DNA from 3 places in the Sphaerisporangium sp. NPDC051011 genome. Region 3 is predicted to be linked to each of the others. Evidence: riboswitches for the same ligand, from Rfam matches in the RefSeq annotation. Region 3 holds a riboswitch; each other region holds the start of a gene.
The links. Region 3 has a riboswitch for cyclic di-AMP ahead of AB0H21_RS11310 (CHAP domain-containing protein). Riboswitches for the same ligand answer to the same signal wherever they lie in the genome.
Positions count from the first base shown of each region.

Region 1 (6,812 bases), on a different contig from region 3:
ACAGGCACACCCTCGGCCTTACGCGCGCCCGAGACGAAAGAGGACAGCGCCTCGCGCAGCTTCTTCGCGTTGTCGTCGCTCAGGTCTATCTCGTAGGCGGAGCCATCAATCGCGAAGTTGACAGTCTGATTGGCCTCGCCGCCATCGAGGTCGTCGATGAGTATCTTCTGGATCTGCGTGGCCATCTGGCAATCCTTTCGCAGAGCAATGTTCGATTCGTCTGCTAAACATATACCCACTAACCCTTGTTGACAATTCAAGGGCGGTGTCGATTGATGGAAGGGGGGACCGACCCGTCGGGGTCAGTCGGAAGCCCCGGACTTCTCCTGTGGTTCCGCCGCCTGCCGCAGGCCCGCCGCTTCGGAACGAAGTAGCTTGACCACGGCCACGATGACCACCGCAGCCACAACGCCGGGCGGTATCAACGCGGACAATACATCGCTCATTGATCCTCAGCTCCACGCGGGGGGCGGCATTCACCGCCCCCTACGCTAATTGTCACACGGTACCCCGCAGGTCCGTACCGCGGTCGCCTGATCAGGGGAGTCAGGACCGACTCTATCCCCACAGGAGGTCAGCACGGGTTGCGGGGCGGGCGCCAAACCCCGGCGAAGGACCGTTCCACAGCTTTCCCGATCTCATCAGTCCCCTTACCGGATGCCCCAGGAATGGCGAACCCCCGAAAACACCGGCGGAGCCCGCCACGGCGGGCCCGTCCGTGTCGATAATGCCGATGTAGACGGGGATCCGGTGACGACAACCACACGCCTCGGTCTTGTCGCGCGTCGCCTGTCCGACACCTTGTAGGCGGAGATTAGCGCGCCGGGACGCGTCCGAAGATGACGGCGGGCCATCCGGAGGCGGTAATGCCGCTGAGAACCACGGGCCGCGGGAAGTCGGTCTCGCGCTTCATCGCCGCGGCGGAAACGGCGGCGCCCTCCGCCGGTCCGCCGCAAGACGGATCTTCGTCGCCTTCTTCGCCGGGTGTCACTCCGTACAGGGAATGCGTCTCAAAGCCGCCGGACTGTGTACACACCGAACGTAATGACCGCACCAAGAACCAGAAGGCACGCCGATGACCGCCGCGTCAGGGTCGGCGGGGATTTCCATCGGAGAAGACGAGAGGCGCCGGCGATCGGCGTCAGGAGCGATGCCGGGATCGGCTACGCGGGGCCGCTATCACCGCCGAACGGCAGGGCCGGAGAGATGGACGCGGACGCGCGCGGCGGCGAGCCGGCGGCGTCCGACGGGCGGGCGGCACGGCCCGCGAGAAGGGACACGGGCCCGTGCGGACCCCGGTCGGCGTGAGCGCGGCCGTGCGCGCCGCTCTGCGGGACGTGACGCGCTCCGGCGCGATCCGGAGGGGGATGCTTGGGGTGACCGACTCGGGGCGGTTCTGCGGTCATCTGATCGCCTTTCGCGACAAGCGAAGGTGGATTCGGGTTCGTGCAAGGTCCTATCGCATATACAGGTCTGTCCGTTACCGATTCGCCGATGTTGGCGTCACCGATCGCGAAGTCCGGGGTCCCGCCCCGCCCGGGCGGCGGCCGGCCCCGGACACGCGTCAGGGCCGGAGGAGCACCCCCCGGCCCTGATACGGCGACGTAACTACTTGACCTTGACGACGACCGTGTTCGCGACCTTGTCGTGAAGGGTCTGCTGCAGCGGCTTGTCCCAGAACAGCCACAGGACGTTCACGAGCGCGAAGAGGCTGGCGATCCAGCCGAGGAACGGAATCCACTGGAGGAACCTCGGCCCGTAGAGGACGAGCGCGCGCTTGCCCACCACGTCGGTGGCGAGCGGCGACTGCACGGAGCCGCCCACCGGGACGACCTTGATGCCCATGGCGATCTTGCCGATCGTCTGGCCGCGCTGCCGGAGCATCAGGAATTCGTAGGCGACGTAGGCCACGCCGATGATGATCGCGCCGAGCAGCCCGGCGATGAAGGCACCGCCGCCCTCGGTGATCGTCCCCGTGCTCGCGTCGAAGCTCGGCGAGGTGACGAAGATGGCGGCGATGACCGCGGTGAGGATGAACGTCGGGATCGCGAGGATCACGGCGTCGATGATGCGGGCGACGAGGCGCTGCCACCACTCCGCCAGCGGCGCCGGCGCGCCCGGGGGGACCGGGCCTGCGGCGGCGGCACCGTACGACTGCTGGTAGCCGGGCGCCTGGCCGTACCCCTGCTGGCCGTAGCCCTGCGGGGAGTGCCCAGGCTGGTTGTAGCTCTGCTGCCCGTACTGCGCCTGCTGCTGGCCGTACTGCTCGCCGTAGCTCTGCTGCTGCTGGCCGTACCCCTGCTGGGCGTAGCCCTGGTCGCCGTACCCCGGCTGGGCCTGCTGCCCCTGCTGGCCGTACTGCTGACCGTAGCCCTGCTGCTGGCCGTAACCCCCCGCCTGCTGGCCATAACCCTGCTGCTGGCTCTGCTGACCGTAGCCCTGGTCGCCGTAGCCCTGCTGCTGGCCCTGCTGGCCGTACTGCGGCTGCTGCCCGTACGACTGCTGGCCCTGCTGACCCTGCTGGCCCTGCTGACCATAGGACGCCTGCTGCTGCCCGTACGCCTGGTCGCCGTAGCCCTGGTCGCCGTAGCCCTGCTGGCCGTAGCCCTGCTGACTCTGCTGACCATAGCCCTGACCGGCCGCCGCCTGGCCGTAGCCCTGCTGCTGACCGTACTGCTGACCCTGCTGGCCGTACTGCGGCTGCTGGCCGTACTGCTGGCCGTAGCCCTGCTGCTGGCCGTACTGGTTGGGGTGTTCCGATGTCGGCTGAGGACGGTGGACGACCGTCACCTCAGGATCTGCGTTCTGATGCCCGTATTGCGGAGATCCGGACGACGGCTGGTGGCCGTCCGGTTCGTCGCGGGGGTACGGCGGCTGTCCGGTGCTCACCGTGTCACCTCACTTCGGCTTCGCATGCGGCATATGTCAGACACGCATGCAGTGGTGTTGCCCAACGTAGCGACAGCCGCATCAACAGTCACCTTTCCACCAGGTCATCGCGAGGGTCAAGATCGGGGGACCAAATGGAGGAGCATCCGCGTGTTGCCGAGGGTGTTGGGCTTGACATGTTCCAGATCGAGGAACTCGGCTACGCCCTCATCGTAGGAGTCGAGCAACTCGGCGTACACCTCAGGAGACACCGGAGTGCCCTGGATGGGGGCGAAACCGTGCCTGGCGAAGAATTCGACCTCGAACGTCAGGCAGAAGACCCGCCGCAGCCCCAGATCGCGAGCCGCGTCGATGAGCGCGCCGACGATCATATGCCCGATTCCCATGCCACGGCAGCCGATATCGACCGCAACGGTGCGAATCTCGGCCAGATCCTCCCAGAGGACGTGAAGCGCCCCGCATCCGACGACCGCGCCGTCCCGTTCGGCGACCCAGAACTCCTGGACGTCCTCGTAAAGGGTGACCGTCGACTTGCGCAGCAGGCGCGGGCCGTCGCCGGAGTAGGTGTCGACGAGCCGCCTGATGGCCCGGACGTCGGGCGTGCGGGCTCGCCGCACCACCACCGTGCTGCCGGAGGGCACGGACTCCACGACCTGCTCCATGAAGCGCCAGGGTATCCTCCCGCGCGGGTCCGCCGCCGCCGGCGTTACCGCATCGATTCCGGGATCGATCGCGATATCGGGCTGCCCGAAACCCCGCCCCCTCGATATCGGTGTGGCGGATGGTGACGGAGTGAACGCGTGGCGTCAAAGGGACGGCGGCGCCATCCGCTTCGGCGGGATATGACGTTCCGCACAGTCGCGGACCTGCGCCACACGCGCCCGACATGGGGTCAAAAACGCGTAAACGCAGGGTAATGCCGCGCTGCCAGCACTTTGAGCGTGATCATCCTGTGATGTCTCGGTTGTGAAATCTCAACAGAATCCGCAGTTCCGGTTGAGGCGGAACCTGAGCTGCACTAGTGTCCAGCGTCGATACCGGTCATCGCACAGCGGTGGCCGCGCCGCCGAATCCCGGCCGCACCCCCGTAAGCGGCGGGAACCGGGGACCCAACGGCGCACGCAGGGGGCACGCCCCCGGCGGGCCGCCATCCCGGGGTGAATCCGAGAGGGAGGGCATGGACGTGTCCTCTGTGGTCGCGCGCTCGGTAGGGCTACTCCGGCCCGAACCCGTCAGCTAACCCGGTAGGCGGCCGAGGAGAGGAGCTCGTTGGTGCAGCCTAGGCGCACGCCTGGTAGAAGCGCGGGCAGGCATGCCCGTCCCAAACGTACGGAGCGCGCCCAAGCCGGCGGAGTCACCAAGCGTCTTTCCCGCCGGATCGCGCTCGTCACCGCCGCCCTGACCGTCCTGACGTTCGGCTCGCCGCTCGTGTCGGCGACCGCCGAGCCGAAGCCGAGCCTCAAGGACCTCAAGAACCAGGTCGAGAGCCTCTACGAGCAGATCGAGTCGCTCACCGAGCAGTACAACGGCCAGAAGGAACGCCTGAAGCAGGCGCAGCGCTCGGCCGAGCTCGCCAAGAAGACGCTCACGCGCAGCGAGACCGACCTGGAGGAGAAGCGCCGCCAGGCGGCCCTGTACGCCCAGGACGCGTACATGACCGGCGGTGTGGGCTCCTCCCTGGCGCTGGCGATGTCCGGCGACCCCGACGGCTACCTGGACCGCGCCGCGACCACCTACGCCCTCCAGTTGCAGCAGGGCGAGGAGGTCTCCCAGATCACCAAGTCCATGGACATCGCCGAACGCGCGAAGGAAAGCGCCAAGGCGCGCGAAGGCGAGGTCAAGAAGCTCGTCGCCGATCTGTCCTCACAGCGCGACAAGATCCGCAAGCTGGTCGCCAAGACCGAGAGCACGCTGTTCAAGCGGGCGCTGTCGCAGGCCGGGCAGACATACGGGCGGGCCACCCGCATCGACATCCCGATCCCGGGCCAGGGCAAGGCCGCCGAGGCCGCCAGGTGGGCGATGACCCAGCAGCTCAAGCCGTACGTGTGGGGCGCGGCGGGCCCGAGCACCTACGACTGCTCCGGCCTGGTGATGTGGGCCTACCAGAAGGTCGGCATCAGCCTGCCGCACTACACCGGCGACCAGTGGACGGCGGGCACGCACATCAACCGGGAGGACATGCGCCCGGGCGACCTGGTGTTCTTCTACGGCGACCTGCACCATGTCGGCCTCTACATCGGGGGCGGAATGATGGTGCACGCCCCGCGCACGGGTGACGTCGTGCGGGTCGTCCCGCTGGGCAACCGTCCATTCGCCGGAGCCGTGCGCATCGCCGACTGAGCCGACCGAACCGACCTGGCCGGGCCGACTGAACCAACCGTGCCGACCTGGCCGGGCCGACCGAGTCCGGCCGGGGCGGCCGACATCGGGCCGATACACGGGCCGACGCCGATGCACAGGCCGACACAGGATCGACTGACACAGGCGCACCCCGGGTGGTGGGCGACCGGTTCCCGGGGTGGCCGGCTCTCGCGGGCTGGATCGGCTAGATCAGCCTGCGGCGGGCCGCCCATGCCACGGCCTCGATGGCGGTGGCGACGCCGATGCGGTCGCAGATGCCCCGGAGGCGGCGCCGGACCGTACGGCCGCTGACGTCGAGCCGCCGACCCACACGGTCGACGGTCACGCCCTTGGCCAGCTCGGCGAGCAAGAGAAGATCATCGTCACTCAACCCCACGCCGTCTGATCCCGGGGGAATGTCATTCCCTCGGGAAACCAGATCCGGATACGCCATCGGGTGTCCTCCCCCACGACGAACTCGGCAACATACTGGAATGCTTCTGGCTCGCCCGTCAGGAACGGTAAACGCCACGTTCAAAGGTCGTCAAGCTCCGACCCTCCATAGGCGTTCCCTTCTTGATTGACATACCAGTGCATATGTGAACTACTCATGACATGTTCGCGAACCCGTAGGCTGGGGGCCGACAGGCGTGAAGATCGAGGAGGGCACCGTCCGGGGACGCGGCCCCGGACGCCCGCGATGCTGGTCGACGACGGGTTCGGCGGCGCGTACGGTGGGATCACCCCCGCCGCGCATATAAGATCAACGCGTCTCCGCCCGTAATTATCCGTGAAATCACTGGCCCATTCCGACCTTTTTCGGCCGAACTCGCCCGCGTACGGAAGGTGTCCCCGGGACCGGCTTTAGACGCTTTGGACCTCGCCCGGCCGCGTAATCGGCGCGGGCGCTTCGATATGGATCTCGGCCGATGCGCGCCCGCGCGGGCGAATGGGTCAGCTGGTGTTGCGGTTGTAGATGAGCCGCAATCCGATGAGCGTGAGCCACGGCTCGTGCACGTCGATCGAGCGCGCCTCGTCCACCACGGGGGAGGCGAGCGAGCCGGTGGCCACGACCGTGACGTCGTCCGGGTCGGCGGCGAGTTCGGGCGCCATGCGCTCGACGATGCCGTCCACCTGCCCGGCGAAGCCGTAGATGATGCCGGCCTGGAGCGCCTCGACGGTGTTCTTGGCGATCATCGAGCGCGGGCGCACGAGCTCCACCTTGTGGAGCTGCGCGCCCGCGGCCGCCAAGGCGTCCACGGAGATCTCGATGCCGGGGGCGGTGACCGCGCCGACGTACTCGCCCTTGGCGGACACGGCGTCGAACGAGGTGGCCGTGCCGAAGTCGACGATCACGCACGGCCCGCCGTACAACGTGATGGCGGCGAGCGCGTTGACGATGCGGTCGCTGCCGACCTCCTTGGGGTTGTCCATGCGCACCGGCACTCCGGTGCGCACGCCGGGCTCCACGATGACGGCCGTGACGTCGCCGTAGTAGCGCCGGCACATCTCACGCATCTCGTTCAGCACGGACGGGACGGTGGAGCAGATGGCGATGCCGCTGATGTCGGCGCCCTTGAGCA
Region 1 covers NZ_JBFAGG010000025.1:85,805-92,616, reverse strand. The annotation lists gene AB0H21_RS38030 (Lsr2 family protein) at 1-185, opposite strand, end outside; gene AB0H21_RS38025 (hypothetical protein) at 303-446, opposite strand; gene AB0H21_RS38020 (RDD family protein) at 1,609-2,889, opposite strand; gene AB0H21_RS38015 (amino-acid N-acetyltransferase) at 3,006-3,551, opposite strand; cyclic di-AMP (ydaO/yuaA leader) riboswitch at 3,955-4,156, shown strand; gene AB0H21_RS38010 (NlpC/P60 family protein) at 4,162-5,229, shown strand; gene AB0H21_RS38005 (LuxR C-terminal-related transcriptional regulator) at 5,435-5,599, opposite strand; gene AB0H21_RS38000 (type III pantothenate kinase) at 6,184-6,812, opposite strand, start outside.
Region 1: it holds a riboswitch for cyclic di-AMP, as region 3 does, so the genes downstream of both, AB0H21_RS38010 (NlpC/P60 family protein) here and AB0H21_RS11310 (CHAP domain-containing protein) in region 3, are expected to answer to the same signal.

Region 2 (6,812 bases), on a different contig from region 3:
CGCGGCCGGGTCCCGAAGGGGGAGCGGAGCATAACGGTCCTGGTGCCGCCAACAGGCTCGCCGCCCGCCACGCTCGGCGGGCGTCACTTGATGACGGCCGAGGACGGGCAGGCATGACCGTCGTCGGGATCACCGGGCACCAGTCGATGCCGCCGCGGGCCCGGGCCCACGCAGAACGGGAGCTGAGCGCGCTGCTGGCCGCTCTGGAGGCGCCGCTCGTCGGCTGGAGCAGCCTCGCCGCGGGCGCCGATCAGCTCTTCGCCGAGATCCTTCTGCGCCTCGGAGGCGAGTTGCGCGTCGTCGTGCCGTCCCGGGGGTACGAGGCGACCTTCCGGGGCCCGGACCTGGACGCCTACCACCGGCTGCTCGCCGCCGCCGGCGTCGTGACGGTGCTGGACTTCGCGGAGCCGGGGGCGGCCGCCTACCACGCCGCCGGGTGCTTCGTCGTCGAGAACTCCGAGATCGTCGCGGCCGTCTGGGACGGCAGGCCCGCGCGCGGGCTCGGGGGGACGGCCGACGCCGTCCGGCACGCCCGCGACCACGGGCGCGAGGTCGTGGTCATCTGGCCGGAGGGCGTCGAGCGCTTCTGAGCCGGTCTCCGGCCGGCCGCCCGCCCGGGCCGTTCTGTACGGAGCCGTTCCGCTGCGGCCGATGGCTCCAGGGTAATACTGTGCTATCGAGATATATGACGAATTGACTTCTGCGAAAAGCTCGGAACATGGGGGAATGGTTTGCTTTCCGAGAGATTCCCGGTCTGGCGTGCGGCCGGGGGGTGCGGTTCTCGGCGCCATTCGTGGGGATAATTGATGACAATTCCGCAAAACCGAGTATTGACTTCGGCTCGCTTTCCTGGATGCAAGAGCGACTTAGCCCATATCGCTGTCCAATTCAGGACACGGCGGGAGCCTCGGGAAGGTCGCGGTCACGCTTGAGAGGCCCCGCGAGCAGGATGAGGCCCGTCAAGGTCATCCCGCCGGTCATGATCCACATGGCGGGCCGCACGCCGAGGGAGTCGCCCAGCGCGCCGCCGAGCAGAGCGCCGAGCGGGACCGTGCCGAGCAGGCCGATCAGCACCCAGGGCACCCAGGACGCGGCCGCCAGCACGCCCACGACCAGCGCGTTCGCCTGCAGGACGGTGATGGCCACGAGCGGCAGGGCCACAGTGGTGACCGAGCTTCCGAACGCGCTGGCCGTCTCGCCGACCCACAGCAGCCGGAAGTCGCGCTCGCGCAGCGGCCCGCCGCGCCTCCGAAGCCCGGGGGGACGGGCGTCCGCGCTCGGGGTTTCGGGGGGCCGGGTACCGGTGCCGGCGGGGCGCGCCCACGCGGGCCGGGCGCGGCGGGCCTTCACGGGCGCCCCGGGACGCCGAAGGTGAACACGAACACCGGGTCGCGGCGCTGGCCGTCGTCCGGGATCTCCCGCGTGGCCCAGCGCTCGTAGAGGCCGATGACCTCGTGGGACAGCTCGGACAGCTCCGAGGGCGTCAGCCGCAGCCACTTGTCGGTGGAGAAGGGCGCGCCGTGCCACGCCTCGCGCTCCTCCTCGGAGGAGGCGTAGTAGGCGCGCACGAGGTTGACGTGGTGTTCGAGGTTGAGCGACTCGGCCGCGCCGGCGATGGCCGCGGAGGCGGGGTCGCCCTCGAAGTCGCGCGTGGACCAGCGGATCGCGTTCGCGACCAGGCGCCACCAGCGTTCCCGCCGGTCGCGGGCCAGCTCGGGTGCCTCCTCGATCAGCTCTCCCGAGGCCAGGACGCGCAGGTGGTGGCTGACGTTCGCGACCGCCTGGCCGGTGTGGTCGGCCAGCATGCTGACCGTGCAGGGCCCGTAGACCCGCAGGGCGTCCATGAGCCGCCTGCGTAGGGGGTGGGCAAGGGCCGCCAGGACGCGGGAGTCGGTGATCTGCCGGACGTTCTCGTTCTCCATGACCCCACGCTGGCATGCGCAACGATTACTGTGCAAGATGAATTGCTAAACACCTCTTGCATACTTGCATCTCTAGAGAGACCGCGCGGTCGGTCCCGGGCGACCAAGATCGCTAACTCGTGTGACTCCCGTGGCCGGTGGGACTTCTATCGGGCCAAGTTTCGGGATATGTGAGGGGAATCACATTCGGGTAACAGGCGTCATTGATATGCAGGCGTTATCTGGCGAAGATCGCGTTATTTGATCTACGTTCACCCGGCTGACCCTTTGCCGTAAATTGGCAAATCTTGTACCTTCTGGGCCGCGGCGAGCACGCCATGCCGTCGCGCCGTAGGCCGGACCGTCGCGGGGGCCGGCTTATGCAAGACCATCCATTCGGCCGCCGCCGTGAACACATAGGGAAACCGAGAAAACCACAGGCGGTGGTCTGCCGAATCCGTGCGGCAAGGAGCACGGAGCCGGGGAACCAATTGACCCCTACCCCAGGGGTCGGGGGTGAATCGGCGCCATTGCGCCGTAGGGCTACTTCCATGCCCGAATCCGTCAGCTAACCCGGTAGGCGTAAGTGGAAGAACCAAGGAGCGATCCTGTCCAGCACTACCCCTAGCCCCAGCCTGTCCAGATTCGCCCGGCTCTCCCTCAGCGGTGCCGCCCTCACCATGACGGCATCCGTCGCCGTGGTGTCGGTGCAGGCACCCTCGGCGGACGCGGCCGTCACGGCCATGGCGCAGAGCTCGGTCAAGGTCGGCAAGGTCATCAAGCCCGGCAAGACCGGGAAGACCTCCAAGACGACCAAGACCACCAAGCTCACCAGGGCCGCCAGACAGCGGATCAAGGCGCACACCGCGGTGGAAGTGGCCAAGAAGCAGATCGGAGACCCGTACCGGTGGGGTGCCAGCGGCCCCGGTGCGTTCGACTGCTCAGGCCTGGTCGTGTACGCCTGGCGCAAGGCCGGTGTGAAGCTGCCGCGCATCGCGGCCAGCCAGTTCCGCTCCGTGCGGAAGAAGGTCTCCTGGAAGCACCTCAAGCCGGGCGACCTGATGTTCTTCTACGGACTGGGCCACGTCGGCATGTACGTCGGTCACGGCAAGATGATCCACTCTCCGCACAGCGGAACCCGGGTGCGGATCGACAAGCTGAACGGCTATCGCAAGAGCAGTTTCGTCGGAGCCGTTCGCCCCGGAGCGTGACCGGAGCGCGGGGGAACTTCCAAGGAGCCCTTTCCCCGGAAGCCTTCGCTCGCGCCCACCGGCCACGCGACGGCCCCTCAGGGGCCCCGCCCGCCTCCACTCCCCTCGGAGGCGGGCGGGGCCTTCGGCGTTCCGGTCCGGAACACCCGCGGAGACGGCGAAGCACCGGGCCGGGCAGCGGGTCGTGCCGCGCGGGGAGCGCGCCGGCGGGGGAGCGGCCAGGTAGATTGCCCGCATGCGCGTCGTGTGGCTGGGGACCGTGCTGGCGGGCCTGCTGGCCGCGCTGACCGTCCCCCCGTCCCCCTCTGTGCCCCCACCGGCGCCCCCGTTCGTATCCCCGCACCTGCCCCCTGCGCCCCCGGGCATGTCCGCGGCCACGCCCCTGACCGCGCCGACCGTGCCCCCGACGCCCCCGGCGCCGGACGCCGTGACCGGCGAGCATCCGGAGATCTGGGGCCACGCGCGCGTCGTCCGCGGAACCCGCTCCCTGGTGATCGGCACGGCCACCGCGAGCGAAGCGGACCTAGCCGACCTCGCCCGCAGGGCCGACCGCGCGAGCCTCGTCGTCGCGCGGGTCGCCGGGCCGGTGCGCCCGCTGGTCCTGGTGCCCGCCACCACCGCGCAGGCGGCCACGCTCGCGGCCCCCGCCTCGGTGGACGGCCTCGCCGCCGTCGCCGCCACCGACCGCGTGATCATCGAGCCGGGCTCGTTCGCCCGCCTCAGCGACGCCGGCCGTGACGTCGTCCTCGCCCACGAGCTGACGCACGTCGCCACCGGGGCCGCGACGGACGCGCGCACCCCGAAATGGCTGGTCGAGGGCTTCGCCGACTACGTGGGCTACCTGCGCTCGGGCATCCCCGTCCGCGAGGCCGCCGCCGAGCTGGCCGCCGAGGTGCGCGCGGGCCGCACGCCGTCCGCGCTGCCCGGCCCGGACGATTTCGCCCCCGGATCACCGCGCCTGGCCCAGGCGTACGAGGAGGCGTGGCTCGCCTGCCGGTATGTCGCGGCCCGTTACGGCGAACCCGCCCTGGTCGCCCTCTACCGTGAGTTCAGGAGGGGAGACAGGGCAGACGCGGCGGGGGCCCTCCCGCGCGCGCTCGGGGTGCCGGCCGGGCGGTTCACCGGCGCCTGGCGCGCATACGTGAAGGCGGAGCTGTCCTGACGACGGCGGAAAGGCTGATAACGGTGGCGGAGCTGATCGAGGAGACCCGCCCGGGGCGGCGCATGGACGGGGGAATGCGCGCGGCCGGCATCGCCCTGGTCGTGCTCGGCGCGGCGGTGGCGGGGGTCGTCGCGGTGACCACGCCGTGGCAGGCCATAAGCGGTGCAGACAAGGTGCGGCCGGACCCCGCGCGCGACTTCACCACCGCGCAGATCGACCGGGCCGCCGCGTTCGACTCGGCCGTCAGCCTGCCCGCCTACCTGTCGCTCGCGGTCACGCTGGTCGTGGCGGGCGTGTTCATCCTCACCCCGTTCGGCGCGTGGGCCGTCGACCGCCTCAGGGGGCCGTGGTGGCTGCGCGTCCCGCTCGGCGTGCTCGTCCTCTCGGCGGTGAGCCTGCTGCTGAAGTGGCCGCTCGGCATGTGGTACGAGACCCGCCTGCGTGCGTACGGCCTCTCCACCCAGGACTGGGCGGCGTGGTCCGCCGACCGGCTGAAGGGCTTCGCCGTCCAGGTCGTGACGACCGCCATCATGATCTTCGCCGTGGTCTGGCTGGCGCGCCGGTTCCGCGCCCGCTGGTGGATCCCGGCGTCGATCGGCGCCTTCGTGTTCACCGTCGCGGTCTCCTTTGCCTACCCGATCGTCGTGGAACCGCTGTTCAACGAATTCCGGCCGATGCCCGCCGGGCCGCTGCGCGCGGACCTGATCGCCATGGCCGCCCGCGACGGCGTCCCGGTCAAGGACGTCCTGGTCGCCGACGCCTCGCGCAGGACCACCGCCCTCAACGCCTATGTCTCCGGCTTCGGGGCGACGCGGCGCATCGTCGTCTACGACACGCTCCTGCGCGCCCCCGAGAAGGAGGTCGAGCTGGTCGTCGCGCACGAACTCGGCCACGCCAAGCGGGGCGATGTCCTGTACGGCACGCTGGTCGGCGCGCTCGGGGCCGCGGCCGGGGCGTGCCTGCTGTTCCTCGTGGCCGGCGCTCCCAGCCTCCGGCGCCGCGCCCGGGTGCCCTCCGCGGGTGACCCGCGCGCCGTGGGGCTGCTGCTCGGGCTGATGACCCTCGCCACCGTCCTGTCCGGCCCCGCCGAGAACGTCGTCAGCCGCGCGGTGGAGGCCAGGGCCGACCTGCACTCGCTCGACCTCACCCGCGACCCGGCGACGTTCGTCGCGATGCAGCGGCGGCTGGCCGTCACGAACCTCTCCGATCTGTCGCCGGACGCCCTCGAGTACATCCTGTACGCCTCCCACCCCACGCCCCCGCAGCGCATCGCCCTGGCGCGTTTCTGGGCCCGCCAGAACGGGCTGCCGGAGCCGTGACCCCGCAGGGCCGCACGCTGATCGTCACCAACGACTTCCCGCCGCGCCCGGGAGGCATCCAGGCGTTCGTCCACGCCCTCGCCGAGCGCCGCCCGCCGGGCTCCACCGTCGTGTACGCCTCGCGCTGGCCCGGCTGGGAGGAGTTCGACGCCCGCCGCCCGTACCGCGTGGTGCGCCACCCCACGTCGCTCATGCTGCCCCTGCCCGGGGTCGCCCGGCGGGCGGCGGCCCTGGTGCGCGAGCAGAAGTGCGAGACCGTCGTCTTCGGCGCCGCCGCGCCGCTCGGCCTGCTCGCCCCGGCGTTGCGCGCGGCCGGGGCACGGCGGGTGGTCATGCTGACCCACGGCCACGAGGCCGCCTGGGCCGGGGTGCCGGGGGCGCGCGGCCTGCTCGCCAGGATCGGCGCGCACGCCGACGCCATCACCTACCTCGGCGAGTACACCAGAGAACGGCTGGCGCGGGTCGTCCCGCCGTCGCGCCTGGTCCGGCTGACGCCGGGCGTGGACACGAGCGTGTTCCGCCCGGGGGCCGGGGGTGCGGCGGTGCGGGAGGCGCTCGGGCTCGGCGACCGGCCGGTCGTGGTGTGCGTGTCGCGGCTGGTGCCGCGCAAGGGCCAGGACACGCTGGTGCGCTGCTGGCCGGCCGTCCTGCGGGCCGTCCCGGACGCGGTGCTGCTGCTGGTCGGCGGCGGCCCGTCCCGGCGGGCCCTGGTGCGGACGGTCGGGGCGCGCGGCCTCGCCGGATCGGTGATCATCACCGGGCCGGTGCCCTGGGGCAGCCTGCCCGCCTACTACGACGCCGGGGACGTGTTCGCCATGCCCTGCCGCACGCGCCTGCGCGGCCTGGACGTCGAGGGGCTCGGCATCGTCTACCTGGAGGCATCCGCGACAGGGCTGCCGGTCGTCGCGGGCTCCTCGGGCGGCGCGCCCGACGCCGTCCGCGACGGCGAGACCGGCCTGCTGGTGGACGGCGAGCGGCCCGAGCAGGTCGCCGGCGCGCTCGCCTCGCTGCTGGCGGACCCCGGGCGGGCGCGGCGGATGGGGGAGCGCGGGCGCGCGTGGATCGAGCGCGAGTGGCGCTGGGACCTGGTCGCCGACCGCTTCTCCGAGCTTCTGGACTGACCGTGCCTATGGCCGCGCCCCGAACAGGCCCGGCACGATCCACCACTTTCCCGCACGAAGTACGACACGTTCCCCCACATTTGCACGCGACTCCACAT
Region 2 covers NZ_JBFAGG010000003.1:201,545-208,356, forward strand. The annotation lists gene AB0H21_RS08145 (hypothetical protein) at 114-590, shown strand; gene AB0H21_RS08150 (hypothetical protein) at 889-1,350, opposite strand; gene AB0H21_RS08155 (metalloregulator ArsR/SmtB family transcription factor) at 1,347-1,922, opposite strand; cyclic di-AMP (ydaO/yuaA leader) riboswitch at 2,341-2,499, shown strand; gene AB0H21_RS08160 (C40 family peptidase) at 2,582-3,112, shown strand; gene AB0H21_RS08165 (hypothetical protein) at 3,348-4,274, shown strand; gene AB0H21_RS08170 (M48 family metallopeptidase) at 4,298-5,593, shown strand; gene AB0H21_RS08175 (glycosyltransferase family 4 protein) at 5,590-6,714, shown strand.
Region 2: it holds a riboswitch for cyclic di-AMP, as region 3 does, so the genes downstream of both, AB0H21_RS08160 (C40 family peptidase) here and AB0H21_RS11310 (CHAP domain-containing protein) in region 3, are expected to answer to the same signal.

Region 3 (6,812 bases):
GATAACGGTCGATGGGAGGGGCACCGGCCCGCCGGGGATCGTGCGGCGGGCCGGTGACGTTCAGGGGACGGTCAGCCCGCCGCCTTCTGGCCCGCCTCGACGAACTTCTGCCACGCCTCGGCGTAGGGCACCGAGCCCTGGTCCATGCCGGTGACGACCTGCTCCACCTCGCGCTTCACCTGGGCGTGCTTCTCGCCGAGGAAGGTCGGCTGGAGCGACTTGATGGACGGCCCGAAGATCTTGCCGATCGGCGCGTTGCCGAAGTACTCGTTGGTCGCGCTCTGCAGCTCGGGGTCGTCCTGCGCCGGGATCGTGCTCGGAAGGTTGCCGCCCTCCTTGAAGGCCATGAGCTGGGCCTCGGGGCCGGTCAGGTAGCTCGCCAGCTCGGCGGCCTCCTTCGGGTGCTTGGACTGCTTGGGCACCGCGAGCCAGGAGCCGCCCCAGTTGCCGCCGCCACCCGGCACGGTCGCGACGTCCCACTTGCCCTTGAACTCGTCGCCGGCCGTGCCCGACACGACGCCGAGCATCCAGCCCGGGCAGCCGAGCGTCGCGAACTGCGACTTCACGAAGCCGGTGTTCCACGGGTCGGTGAAGTTCTGCAGCTTGGCCGTCAGGCCCGCCTCGCTGATCTTCTGGGTGAAGTCGAACGCGGTCTTGACGGCCGGGTTCTTGTCGACGATGAGCTGCTGGTCCTTGTCGAAGTAGGTCACGTTGCCGTTCTTGGCGGCCTCCTGCGACAGCACCACGTTGTAGATGGTGTTGACGCTGTCGACGAACTTGGCGTCCTTGACCTTGGCCTGGAAGTCCTGCCCGGCCTTGATGAAGTCGTCCCAGCCGCCGCTCCACAGCTTGGAGACCTCGTCGCGGTCGGTGGGCAGGCCGGCCTTCTTGAACAGGTCCGTGCGATAGCAGATGCTCATGCCGCCGACGTCGGTGCCGAGGGCGAACAGCTTGCCCTCCGAGTTGATGCCGTTCTCCCACTTCCACGCGGGGAAGTCGGACTGGCGGCTCTGCAGGCCGTACTGGCCGAGGTCGGTGAAGAACTGCGGGCGCGCCTTGGCGAGGCCCATGCCGCCCTCGTCGATGCCCACGACGTCGCCGGCGCCCGTGCCCGACTGCAGCCACTGCAGCATCTGCGGCCAGTAGACGTTCTCGAAGCTGTCGGTCAGGTTGTTGTACTTCACCTGGACGTTCGGGTGCTCGGCGTTCCACTTCTCCACCGCGGCCTTGTAGCCGAAGTTGGTGCCGCCGCCGAAGGTCTGCAGCGTAAGGGTGATCTTCTCCGCGGCGGCGGAGGACGTGCCGGCGGACCCCGCGGTGTCGCCGCCGTCGCCGGACGAGCACGCTGCGGTGACGCCCAGCGCGGCCGTCATCACCGATGCGACCGCGAGCATCCTGCCGCGGCGCGCTTTGTTCGTCATCTCCGGACCCCTCTCAGGTGGTTGCCCGTATTCGGGAGGTGCATCGAGGGCCGGCCCCGACAGTCGGGCCCCACGATGTGCTGGATCCCTCGGTCGTGATCCCACGAGCGTCCTCGTGGGCGAGATTTGGGAGCGCTCCCACGAAGAGTCGCCGATAGGCAACGCCGACGTCAATATGCCGAAACCCAACTGTTACTCCTGGGGCTTCTGGACCCTTGGAATCGGACTTCAGGCCCTGATAAGGGCTGTTCGGTACGCTGGGAGCGCTCCCACTTGAACCAGGCACAGTCCGGCGAAAACCGTCGCCGCGGACGGCCGCGAAAGGCCCGTCCGGGACGTCAGGGAGGACGGAGACGAAGGGGGCCGTACGGCCGGGGAGGGGCGCCCGCGGGAAGGCGTGGGCGCCCGGGGACAGGGAGGCGGCCGCGGGACCGCCGGCCGCCCGGGAAAAGGGCGCCCCTCCGTGGGAGGGGCGCCCTGGGAAAGACCTGCCGCGTCAGGCGGCGTGGATCAGGCGGCGTAGGTCGGGTAGCCGTAGCCGACGACCTGGTCGGTCGAGCGGGTGCGGACTTGGACCTTGCCGTTGTCGGTGTTGCCCTCGACGGTCTTGATCGTGCCGTCGCCGTTGTCGTGGATCACGAAGCCCACGTGGTCGATGGCGTCCACGTCCTTGCTGCCGTTCCAGGCGAAGAAGACGACCGCGCCCGGCCTGGGGGTCTCGCCCCAGCGGCCCTGCTGCTCGAACCACTTGGCGTGGGCGACCGTCCAGGCGTCGATGCCGACGGCGTCCTCCATGCCGAGCCGGCTGCCGACCCAGGAGACGAACATGTCGCACCAGGCGGCGTTGGCGTAGTCGGAGATCTTGCCGCCGTCGCGGGCGACGGTCTCCTGCGCCCGCGGGCTCTCCATGTACCAGCGGTGGAACTTCGTGCCACCGCCCAAGCTGTTCTCGGAAACGCCGATCTGGCTCTCGGCCAGCTTCAGGAGCTGCTGCGCGGACACGTGCCGCGCGCCCTCCGGGAGGCCGAGCGCCTTCGACAGGCCGGCGGCCTCGGAGCCGGCGACCTTCACGACGCCGTCCCGGCCGCTGTCGGCGTGCGCGGCCATGGTGACGCCGGCGACGAGCTGTGCGGCCACCAGGCCGCCGAAGGCAAAGGCCTTCAAGTGGTTCTTCGGGGCATCCAGAAGCCGATGTATCAACATGGACAAGGGGAAACTCCTTCTTCCACGGCCGCCTACCGGGTTAGCTGACGGGTTCGGGCGTGGAAGTCGCCCTACGGGCGCGTCCGTCAGGTGACGGCGCCCCCGATTCACCCCGGGGAGAGGTGGGTCCCCGGCTCCGCGCGAAGCGGACTCGGCGGTTGCGCGCCCCGGGGGGAGAGGGATCTCCCAGAGGACCGGCCGCGCTATGCAATCTCCGTGGCATATAGGAGTCGCTCGGGTGAGCACTTCCCCCGCACGGAGTTCAATCAGAGTAATACATCGGACAAACAGCCGCAAACACGACAAATATCCGGTCTGCGGCAGGGTTTCCGGAGGGCAAGTGGGCCTGGGGTGTGATCGTCAACGGGTTCCAGGCCCCCTCTTTACCTGCGAGAACGTGCTCGCGCCGCGCTCGGGGGAATCGCCGGCCGGGGCTCGTGGGGCCGGTGTGACAGTCGGGACCGGACGGCCGGAAAGCATTATTTGGGCCGGATGGCACCGGCGGTGTCAAGCTCTCCGGCGGGCGTGGTCGTCCGTGGTCTCGGGTGGACGCGATCGGGGGTTGCCGGGAGAGGGGCGATCGCTTATCACGGAGGAGGAGGTGTGGATGCTCACTGCGATGTCCCAGGCATAGTGGTTCGGGGCCGTGGAGGGGGTTCAGGCCGTTTGTAGGGAGATCGGGGTGGTTCGGGTGGTGGTGGGCGTGCCGGGCGCCGAGGGCGCTTCCTGCCGCCGGAGGCGCGTGTGATGCCGGAAGGCCGTTCCATCAGCAGGTGAACGGCCTTCGCCGGGTGGTCGTAAGACTTTGTTCACCGGTTGTTACCTCACGTGTCGCGTCATGCGGCTACCTTGCTTTCGTCGTGAAAGGGTCAATCCCCGGCGTGGAGAGGAACGGTCGAAGCCGCGTGCGGGAGCAGGGGTCGGCCGTCGCCTGGGTGGAGTCGCCTCTCCAGTTGCTGTGTGCGGTCGAGGCACGGCACGCGGGGGTCGCGGGGCCCGAGATGCGCGTGGTCACCCGCGCGAAGCTGCCCGCGCTCAAGGTCACGCGCAGGGAGCTCGCCACGCTCGACCTGCCGCCGGGCCTGCGCATCGAGACCGCGACCGACGGCCACATGCCCCGTCCGGGACGCCGCGCCGCCTGGGTGCTCGGGGACGGCTTCTCCGGCCGCGTCCAGCTCACCTCGCTGACCGCCGCCCCCGCCCGCATCGTGCTGGTGGACGACGGCCTCGCCACGATCCGCCTGCTGGAGTTGCTCACCTCCCGCCCCGGCACCGCGCTGCTGCGCGCCCGCGCCAAGTCCACGCCCTCGCGGCGCGTCCTCGGCGTCGCCGCCGCGCTGCGCCTGCGCGCCGCCGCCCACGCCGGGCGCCTCACGGTGTTCACCGCGCTGCCCGTCCCCGACGAGCTGGCCGCCTCCGTACGGGCCCTCGGCGCCGAGCTGGTGACCCATGACTTCGCCTGGCTGCGCTCCCAGCCCGCCGCCGCGCACCCCCGCCCCCGCGAGAACACGGTCGTGCTCGGCACCTCGCTCGTGCGCAACGGGCTGATCCACCGCGACCGCTACCTGTCCTGGCTGTTCGCGCTGAAGGGGCCGCTGGCCTACTACCCGCACCGCCGCGAGGACCCGGGCGACCTCGCCGCCGTCCGCGATCATCCCGGCGTGACCGTGTACGATGGCGGCGTTCCGGTCGAGATGACCCTGCGGGACCTGCGCCCCGGGCAGCGCGTGCTCAGCCTGCCGTCCACAGCGGTCACCTCTCTGCGCGTCCTGCTGTCGGCGCGTGGCGTCCCCGTCGAGACGGTGGACGTTCCCGACGACTGGTGGACGCCCTCCGCGTCGGTCTCCCTCCGATCGCACCTCCAGATGTTCGCGCACGAAAGGGCTTCTCCTTGAGCCGGGTTCTCGCTGTGGCCGATTCCGACTCCTACCTCAAGTGGGCGGCGGGCCTGCTCGACCAGTTGCCGGCGGAGTGGAACTCGACGCTCGCCGTCGTGCGCACCCCCATCGCGCCCTCCCCGGCGCAGATCTCGGCGGCGGTCAGCGGCACCAGGGCGGCCCAGGGGGAGACCCCGGCGGTGATCTCCGCGCGGGCGCTGCGGCGGCTGGCCGAGCGCCTCAGGCCGGACGTCATTCTCGTCGCCTGCACGGGCCCCGTCGTGGACGTACTGGTCAGCGACGTGCTGGACGGTTTCAAGCCGCGCCCGGTCTTCGTGTCGGGCCTGCCCGGCATCTCGATCCCCGCCACCGAGAAGGCATGGCTGTACCGGGGCGGCTGCGACCTGTTCGTCCTGCACAGCGGCCGGGAGGTCGAGGAGTTCGGCCGCATCGGCAAGGAGCTCGGGGCCGCGGGCACGACCGCCCTGGCCCGCCTGCCCTACCTCGACGGGCTTCTGAGGTCCGCGGCCCCCGCGCACACCGTCTCGACCGAGGCCCCGGCGCACCCGGCCACCGGCCGGCGGGTCGTGTTCGCGACGCAGGCCAAGGTGCCGAAACGCCGCGAGGACCGCGAGAGCATCCTGTTCGCCCTGGACCGGCTGGCCGCCCAGCGCCCGGACCTGGACGTCGTGGTCAAACTGCGGGCGCTCACCACCGAGCGGCAGACCCACAACGAGCGCTACCACTACGAGAGCCTGTGGGCCTCGCTCGAGGCGGCCGGCACGGTGCGGCCCGGCGGCGTGCGGTTCGCGGTGGGCGCCATGCACGAGCACCTCGCCGACGCGGCCGGCTTCGTCACGGTCAGCTCGACGGCGGCCCTGGAGGCCATCGCGGGCGAGGTGCCGCTGCTGGTGCTCTCCGACTTCGGGGTCAGCGCTGAGATGATCAACCTCGTCTTCGAGGACAGCGGCTGCCTCGGCACCCTGGACGACCTGGCTCAGGGCGAGTTCCGGCGTCCGACGGCCGCGTGGTGCGACGCCAACTACTTCCACGACCGGGCGAGCAGCGACTGGATCGTCCGGCTGACGGCCCTGGTGGAGCAGGCGCGCACGACCGGCCTGCCTCCGGTCCGTCCCCTGCTGGACGGCCCGGCCCACGCCGCCGCCCGCCGCCGCGCCCGCCTGCGCGTCGAGCTGCCCCCGAACGTGCTGCGCGCCGGGTACCGCGCCAGCCGCCGCGTCCGCCGCTACCTCAAGGCCATCGGCTAGCCGGACGCCTTCGGACGCGAACAGGCCCGCGCGGTCCTCGATTCCCGGGGACCGCGCGGGCCTGAACGTGTGATCAGCGGGACAGGGCGCGGCGCAGGCGGCCGAGGGCGCTCGGCTTCTGGGCGCGGGCGGTGCCGCCGGGGGGAAGCAGCCCCACCGAACTGAGGCGGCGGTTCTTGAAGTACCGCGCCTCGGCGCCGTGTGTCTCGATGTACTTCGCGGCCGCCTCGCGCAGGTCGGGGTAGTGATCGCTCTGCATGCAGTAGCCGACCGCCTGGATCAGCGCGGGCAGGTCCACCGGTGGCGGGTCGGTGATCGACCCGTCCTCGGCCAGCCGCGGCACGATCGCGTCCACGATGGTGAGCGGGATCCGGTTGCTGTTCTCGTACGGAGCCAGCCGCTGGAGGACCAGCTCGCAGCCCATGCCGGCCACCGGGATGCCGTAGAACCGGTGCGCGGTCATCAGCGCGGTCGAGAAGCAGCCGACCACGAGCTCCGGCCGCAGCGCGCGGAAGCACAGCTCGGCGGGGACGGTCTCGCCGGCGACGCTCAGCTTCACGCCGAGCCCGTCGGCGACGTCGCGGAGCTGCTGGGCGTGGCGGCGGCCCGCGGCCGGGTGGGGCTTGAACAGCACGTCGGTGAAGCCGCGCGCGGCGAGGGCCCGCAGCATCGAGGCGTGCAGCTCGGCTTCCTCCTCCGCGGTGACGATGTCCAGGGCCGAGAGGTACTGGCCGAGGATGACCGCCCGGCCCGACAGGCCCTCGGGCGCGGGAAGCGTGTCGAGCACGCCGGTGAACGCGGCGTCCGGCAGCGGGTCGGGCTCGACGCCGACCTCGCGGAGCAGCAGCGGGGTCAGCTCGGGCACCAGCGCCAGGTGCAGCAGGCGGGTGACGCGGCCGGAGATCTCCAGCGGCAGCGGGTCGCGCGTGGGCCCGTAGCTCATCAGCCCGTCGGAGTAGACCGTGATCGGGCAATCGCGCATCAGCCCGGCGATCGTGCGCGCGGGCGGCACGGCGACCGACTCCACGACCAGCTCGGAGACG
Region 3 covers NZ_JBFAGG010000004.1:233,538-240,349, forward strand. The annotation lists gene AB0H21_RS11305 (ABC transporter substrate-binding protein) at 72-1,421, opposite strand; gene AB0H21_RS11310 (CHAP domain-containing protein) at 1,932-2,624, opposite strand; cyclic di-AMP (ydaO/yuaA leader) riboswitch at 2,639-2,791, opposite strand; gene AB0H21_RS11315 (hypothetical protein) at 3,530-4,519, shown strand; gene AB0H21_RS11320 (DUF6716 putative glycosyltransferase) at 4,534-5,769, shown strand; gene AB0H21_RS11325 (polysialyltransferase family glycosyltransferase) at 5,843-6,812, opposite strand, start outside.